2 regions of the Pseudoxanthomonas japonensis genome follow, and region 1 is predicted to be linked to the other one. Evidence: predicted binding sites of a transcription regulator. Region 1 holds the regulator's gene; the other holds the start of a gene.
What was found. Region 1 encodes FliA, which starts transcription of late flagellar genes. Its sites were predicted from a motif close to TAAAGTTTNNCNNNCNNNGGCCGATAA; they were not measured.
Positions count from the first base shown of each region.

Region 1 (3,400 bases):
GCTCGATCAGCGCTTGCGGCGCGTGCGGCGGTTCTTCGCCGGCGCCGACGGCGTCCAGCATCTGCTGCAGCCAGTCCAGCGATTGCTGGGCGGCGTCGAAGTGTTGCGCTTCCAGCGTCGCCTGGCCCGCGCGCACGAGCCCCAGTGTTTCCTCGGCGGCATGGCAGAGGTTGACCATGGCCTGGATGCCGAGGAAGCCGGCGCCGCCCTTCAGCGTGTGGAAGCCGCGGAACACCGCATTGAGCTGGCCGCTGTCGGACGGGTCGTGTTCCAGCGTCACCAGCTGTTCGCCCAGCCGGTCGAGGATCTCCTGTGCTTCGATCAGGAAGTCGGCGGCGATTTCGGGCGTGACGGCGGACATGGGCGGGGCGTTTACCGGTGCGGACGATCAGCGGGAGGAATCGAGCAGGGGCATCGCGTTTCCGTGGCGGCGGCGCAGGAAGCGCGCGACCACGACATCGCAGACCAGCAGCAATCCCACGAACAGCAGGACGACGGGGTGGCGGGAACGACGGGCGGCGGGCATGGCAGGTCTCCGGTTCCGCAGCGCGCGTCCCCCGGGGCTACAACCCCAGGCCGGACAGCAGGTCGTCGGCGTCGTCCTGCGAGAACGCGTTGCGGTCAAGACCAGCAACGGCCGGGCCGGCGAGTTCTGAAGGCTTGTCGCGGTTTTTTTCCGGCGGCGGCAGGCCGAGCGCGCCGAAACCCTCGTGCACGCGGCGCACGATGCCGGCGACGCGGCGGATGATCTGGCCGGTCAGGTCCTGGTAACTCTGCGCCAGCGCCATCTCGGACAGCCCCTTGCCGATGCGGTCCACCAGCGCGGCCTGTTCGGCCGACAGCGCGGTGCCTTTCAGCTCGGTGGCATAGCCACGGCACTGTTCGGCCAGGTCGAGGGTCTTGTGGCTGGCCTGCTCGGTCATCTCGACCACATGGTCCAGGCGCGCGCAGGCATCGTCGAGTTCGCCGGCTTCCGGCGGCGGCAGTTCGCCCAGCGTCTGCGCCAGCTCACGGGCCAGGCGGCCCAGGCCCTGCATCATCGGCTGCGTGCGCCAGGCGGCGATGGCATCCAGTTCGCGGCGCCAGCCGGCTTCGTCGCCGTGTTCCAGCGCGTCGAGCGCGCTCTGAAGTTTCTCCACCAACGCCGCGCGGGCACTGGTGGCGTCGGCGACGGCGTTCATCAGGCGGCCGCTCCCAGGCGTTCGAAGATCTTGCCCAGCTTCTCTTCCAGCGTCTGCGCGGTGAACGGCTTGATGATGTAGCCGTTCACGCCGTTCTGCGCGGCCTCGATGATCTGTTCGCGCTTGGCCTCGGCGGTCACCATCAGCACCGGCAACGTCTTGAAGCGGTCATCGGCGCGGATCGCCTTGAGCAGTTCGATGCCGGTCATTCCCGGCATGTTCCAGTCGGTGACCACGAAATCGAAACTGCCCTGGCCCAGCGCGGTCAGCGCGGTGGTGCCGTCGTCGGCCTCGGCGGTGTTGGTGTAGCCGAGGTCGTTGAGCAGGTTCTTGATGATGCGGCGCATGGTGGAGAAGTCGTCCACGATCAGGATGCGCATGTTCTTGTTGGTCACGGAGGCTCCGGTGTTGCGTGGACGGTGGGACTGGTGGGGATATCGGCCGGGGGCGGGAAAGGTTTAGGGAGCGGGGAATCGGGAATAGGGAATGGGAAGGTGGGCGGTGTTGTCGCGTCCGGAGCAACGCTGACCTGCAGACGACGCAGGGCTCCGTTCCCCATTCCCAATTCCCCATTCCCCGCCTCTTCACTCATCGTCTTCCAGGCCGGCGTCGGCCTTCTCGAACACCTGCAGGCGACCGCGCAGGCGCACCATCGACTGGCCGTGGATCTGGCACACGCGCGATTCGCTGACGCCGAGCACCGCACCGATCTCCTTCAGGTTGAGTTCCTGCTCGTAGTACATCGACAGCACCAGTTGCTCGCGCTCCGGCAGCTGGCCGATGCACTTGACCAGCTGCTGGCGGAACTCGCTGCGTTCGAGGTTCTGCTGCGGCGAGGGGCCGCCGGTACGCGAGGTGTTCGGTTCGCCGTGGTCGTCGATGTGCGATTCCAGGCTCAGCACCTGGCCGCGCGCGGCGTCTTCCATCAGGCGCAGGTATTCGGGCAGCGGCATCTCCATCGCGCTGGCGACCTCGGTGGCGATGGCGGCGCGGCCGGTGCGTTGTTCGATCTCGCGCACGGTGGCGGCGGCCTGGCGCGCGCGACGGTGCACCGAGCGCGGCACCCAGTCGCCACGGCGGATCTCGTCGATCATCGAGCCGCGGATGCGGATCGACGCATAGGTCTCGAACGACGCGCCCTGTTCGGCGTCGTAGCTGCGCGAGGCTTCCAGCAGGCCGATCATGCCGGCCTGCACCAGGTCGTCGATTTCTACGCTGGCCGGCAGGCGCGCCGCCAGGTGGTGGGCGATGCGGCGCACGAGGTCGGCGTGCTGGGTGACGAAGTCGTTCGCGCTGGCGCGTTGCACGGCGCGGTACTGGGCGGCGGCGGTGTTCATGCGGCCACCCCGCGCTGGATCAGGCGTTCGACGAAGAACTCCACGTTGCCGCGCGCACCCACCGGCGGTTGCCAGCGCGCGGTGGTGCGCGCGATGTCGGTGATGGCGCGGGCGGACGGGCTGCCAGGGTAGGCCTTCACGACGGGCTGCTGGCGCTGCACGGCGCGGCGCAGCCAGTCGTCCTGCGGCACCGCACCCAGGTAATGCAGGGCGACATCGCCGAGGAAGCGTTCGCAGACGCGGGCGAGCTTCTCGTACAGCTTCCGGCCCTCGTTGGGGTCGCGGACCATGTTGGCGATGACGTGCACGCGGTCCAGGCCGCGCTCGCGCGCCAGCACCTTGATCAGGGCGTAGGCGTCGGTGATCGAGGCCGGCTCGTCGCAGACCACCACCACGGTGTCCTGCGCGGCCTGGCAGAAGGTCAGCACGCTGTCGCTGATGCCGGCGGCGGTGTCCACCACCATGAAATCGAGCGCGCGTTGCAGTTCGGAGAACACGTTGACCAGGCCGACATGCTCGGCCGGCGTCAGTTCGGCCATGTGGCGGAAGCCCGACGAAGCCGGCACCACCAGCACGCCCTCGGGGCCTTCCAGCAGCACGTCCTCCAGGCCGCAACGGCCGGCGATCAGGTCGGCCAGCGTGAACTTCGGCGACAGGCCGAGCAGTACGTCCACGTTGGCCAGGCCGAGGTCGGCGTCCATCAGCAGCGTGCGCTTGCCCATTTCGGCCAGCGACACGGCGAGGTTGACCGACACGTTGGTCTTGCCCACGCCGCCCTTGCCGCCGGTGACGGCGACGACGCGCACGGGATGGAACGCGCCGGGCAACGGCGGGGTGCTGCGGGGGTTGGTCTGCAGCGGGTGATCAGGCGACATGGGTGGC
Region 1 is NZ_CP171632.1:2,394,249-2,397,648, reverse strand. It holds gene ACGHX3_RS11040 (chemotaxis protein CheA) at 1-361, opposite strand, end outside; gene ACGHX3_RS11035 (hypothetical protein) at 389-526, opposite strand; gene ACGHX3_RS11030 (protein phosphatase CheZ) at 564-1,181, opposite strand; gene ACGHX3_RS11025 (chemotaxis response regulator CheY) at 1,181-1,561, opposite strand; gene ACGHX3_RS11020 (RNA polymerase sigma factor FliA) at 1,766-2,518, opposite strand; gene ACGHX3_RS11015 (MinD/ParA family protein) at 2,515-3,393, opposite strand; gene flhF (flagellar biosynthesis protein FlhF) at 3,383-3,400, opposite strand, start outside.

Region 2 (3,400 bases), 940 kb from region 1:
CCCGCGCTGGCGGACCAGCTTGTAGACCAGGCCGCCGGCGATCATCGCGGCGCCCACGAACACGCTGAAGAACACCAGCACGCCCAGCAGCGCGACGCCCAGCAGGCCCAGGCCGACCCGCAGCAGCGGATGGCGCGGCTTGCGCGGTGCGAAGACGTTACGGAAGGCGTTGAACTGGAAGTGGCGTGCGTACATGGCGTTGCGTCGTGACAGAATGCGGCGGGGGCCGGTGCGGCAGTATCGGATGACCGTTGTGTGACCGTGTGAGGACTTCGTTAAACGATATGCGACTGAGTGCACTGAACGACATCGTCGATGGCGGTTTTGCCGAGGTTGAGGTCACGATCGGCGACGATGCCGAGTCGTTGATCCTCTTCCGGGACGGCGACGACGTGCGCGCGTGGCTGAACGTCTGCCCGCATGCAGGCCGCCGCCTCGACTGGGCGCCGGGCCAGTTCCTCAAGAGCAAGGACGGCCATCTGGTCTGCGCCGCGCACGGCGCGTCGTTCGAACTGGTGCGCGGCGACTGCGTGGCCGGCCCCTGTCGCGGCGATTCGCTGCGTGCCGTCGCCGTGCAGGTGCGCGACGACGGTGTGTGGCTGGCCTGACCGGCAGGCCTCAGTCGACGCCTTGCGCGATCACGCAATGCCAGCAGGTGCGGTAGGTCTCGTAGCCCGGCGAGGCGGCCTGCGCGATGCAGTGCGTGCGTCCATCCATGATCAGGTCGACGGCCGCGCGCGACTGGGCGAACAAAGCGGCGCGCCCGGGAAAGTCCAGTCGCGGTGACGCCGCGTCGCTCCCTGCGGTATCGGCCAGCACGTGCCCTTGCTCATCGACGATGCAGACGCGGCTGCGACGCCACTCCGCCTCCGACAGCGGCGTGCGTTCGACGATGGTCTGAGCCAGGGCGTCCCAGCGGAACACGATGCCGAGCACGCCGAGCGGCCGGCCCGTCACGCGGCCGCCCTCGCGCACGGTGCAGGCGTAGACCAGCACGCGCTCGCCGCCCGCCAGCGGGCTGGCGTGCATGGACTGGAAGCCGAATTCCTCGCCGCTGGCGGTGGCCATGGCCGACTGGAACCACGCGCGCTGCGCCACCGATTGTCCGACCGAACGGTACTGGCGCGGCCGTCCGTTGGCGATGACGTTGCCCTGAAGATCGGCGAGGACCAGGTCGAAGTAGACGGTGTAGGAGTCCAGGATCTGGCCGAGCCGCTGGCTGGCGTGCGCCAGCGTGGCGGGCTGCGGATCCTGCACGGCCGCCACCATCGCGGCATCGGTCGCCCACCAGCGCACGTCGCAACTGCGCTCGTACAGGTTGCGGTCGATCAGGTCGATGTTGGCCAGCGCCAGATCGGTGAGCCGTGTGCGACGGACATTGGTCTGCAGCTCGTCCAGCCGTTCGCGCAAGTCGGTGCTGGTGCGGCCGGCCATCTGGTCGATCTCGCGTGCCGTATCGCTGACCCGCCGCGACAGCGTATCCATCTCTTCCGCTATCACCCCGAAGCTACGCCCGGCCGTGCCGATGCGGACGGCCTCGATGCGGGCGTTCATCGAGATGATGCGGGTGACGCGGTTGATCTCATCGATCTTCTGCAGCGACTGGCGCAACTGCTTCAGCAGCGAATCCGACAGTCCGGAGACGGACTGGATATGGTCGTCGATGCCGGCCTCGGATACGGAAGCGGCGGGGCATGCGTTCATGGAACTCCTTGCGCGAAAAGGCAGGACGACAGACCGTGACTCCGATGGCCGCCTGTCGATCCCGTGATTGAAGCGCTATCGGCGTGCGGCCGAGGTGCTTTAATCGGCACCGTTGCGGTGCGGACTTTCCCCGCGATGGGGCGCTGCAGCGCAGCCGCGCGCATTGGCGCGCGCCGGTCGTGCGACCATGGCGCATCCCCTGACGGCGCCTGCGTGACCGGCATGATGATCCCCTCGCTGCTCGACACCGACCTCTACAAGCTCACGATGATGCAGGCGGTGCTGCACCAGCATCCCGGTGCACAGGTGCTGTACCGCTTCAAATGCCGCACGCCGGGTGTGGATCTGGTGCAACACCTGGACGCGATCTGGGCGGAGATCGACCGGCTCTGCGATCTGCGTTTCAGCGACGAGGAACTGCGGTTTCTCGCCTCGCTGCGCTACATCAAGCCGGATTTCGTCGACTTCCTCGAGCAGTTCCAGCTGCGCCGGCGCCATGTGCACATCGCGCCCTCCACGCAGGTGCCGGGTGAGCTCGACCTGACCATCGATGGTCCGTGGCTGCAGACGATCCTGTTCGAAGTGCCGGTGCTGGCGATCATCAGCGAGACCTGGATGCGCGCGCAGCCGGGCGGCGACGTGCAGGAGGGCGAGCATCGCCTGCGCACCAAGCTGGAGCGCCTGCGCGACGCCGCGCCGGACTGCACGATCACCGACTTCGGTACGCGCCGACGCTATTCGCACGACTGGCATGCGCGGCTGCTGCCGATCTGCCGGCAGGTACTGGGCAGTCAGTTCGTCGGCACCAGCAACATCCATTTCGCGCGCCTGTACGGCATGACGCCGCACGGCACGATGGCGCACGAGTGGCTGCAGGCGTTCCAGCAACTGGGGCCGCGCCTGCGCGACTCGCAGCGGGCTGCCTTCGAGGCATGGGCGCAGGAGTACCGTGGCGATCTCGGTATCGCGCTGTCGGACGTCGTGGGACTGGACGCCTTCCTGCGCGATTTCGATCTCTACTTCAGCAAGCTGTTCGACGGTATGCGCCACGACTCGGGCGATCCGCTGGCGTGGGGCGACCGCGTCATCGCGCACCTGGAGTCGCAGCGGATCGATCCGCAGGGCAAGACGCTGGTCTTCAGTGATGGCCTGGACATCGACGCGGTACTGCGCATCCACGCGCATTTCCGCGGGCGCTGCAAGGTGGGCTTCGGCATCGGCACCAACCTGACCAACGACGTCGGACCCAGGCCGCTGCAACTGGTGTTGAAGATGGTGCGCTGCCAGGGCCAGCCGGTCGCCAAGGTCAGCGACACACCCGGCAAGGGCATGAGCGACGATCCCGATTTCGTGGCCTACCTGCGCAAGGTGTTCGGACTGCCGATGGAATGAGGGCGGCCGTCGCTTTCCCAAACGCAGGGGCTCCGCTCTAGAATGCGACGCTTTCCAGCCATGGGGATGGCGATGTCGGACGTGGGGAAGTGCGCCAACTACGCGCGCGTGACGGATGGTCCCGAACAGAAGTTTTGTCCTGCATGCGGCCAGCCGACGCCGACGCATCGCATCGACTGGCATTTCCTGGGGCACGAGTTGGAGCACAGCGTGCTGCACATGGATCGCGGCGTCCTCTACACCTTGAAACGGCTGATGCTGCGGCCGGGGCTTCTCATCCGTGATTACATCGAAGGGCGACGCG
Region 2 is NZ_CP171632.1:3,337,533-3,340,932, reverse strand. It holds gene ACGHX3_RS15645 (hypothetical protein) at 1-195, opposite strand, end outside; gene ACGHX3_RS15640 (Rieske (2Fe-2S) protein) at 285-608, shown strand; gene ACGHX3_RS15635 (methyl-accepting chemotaxis protein) at 619-1,704, opposite strand; gene pncB (nicotinate phosphoribosyltransferase) at 1,927-3,096, shown strand; gene ACGHX3_RS15625 (DUF3667 domain-containing protein) at 3,157-3,400, shown strand, end outside.
Region 2: the regulator FliA is predicted to act here: its motif matches at 1,780-1,806, upstream of ACGHX3_RS15635 (methyl-accepting chemotaxis protein).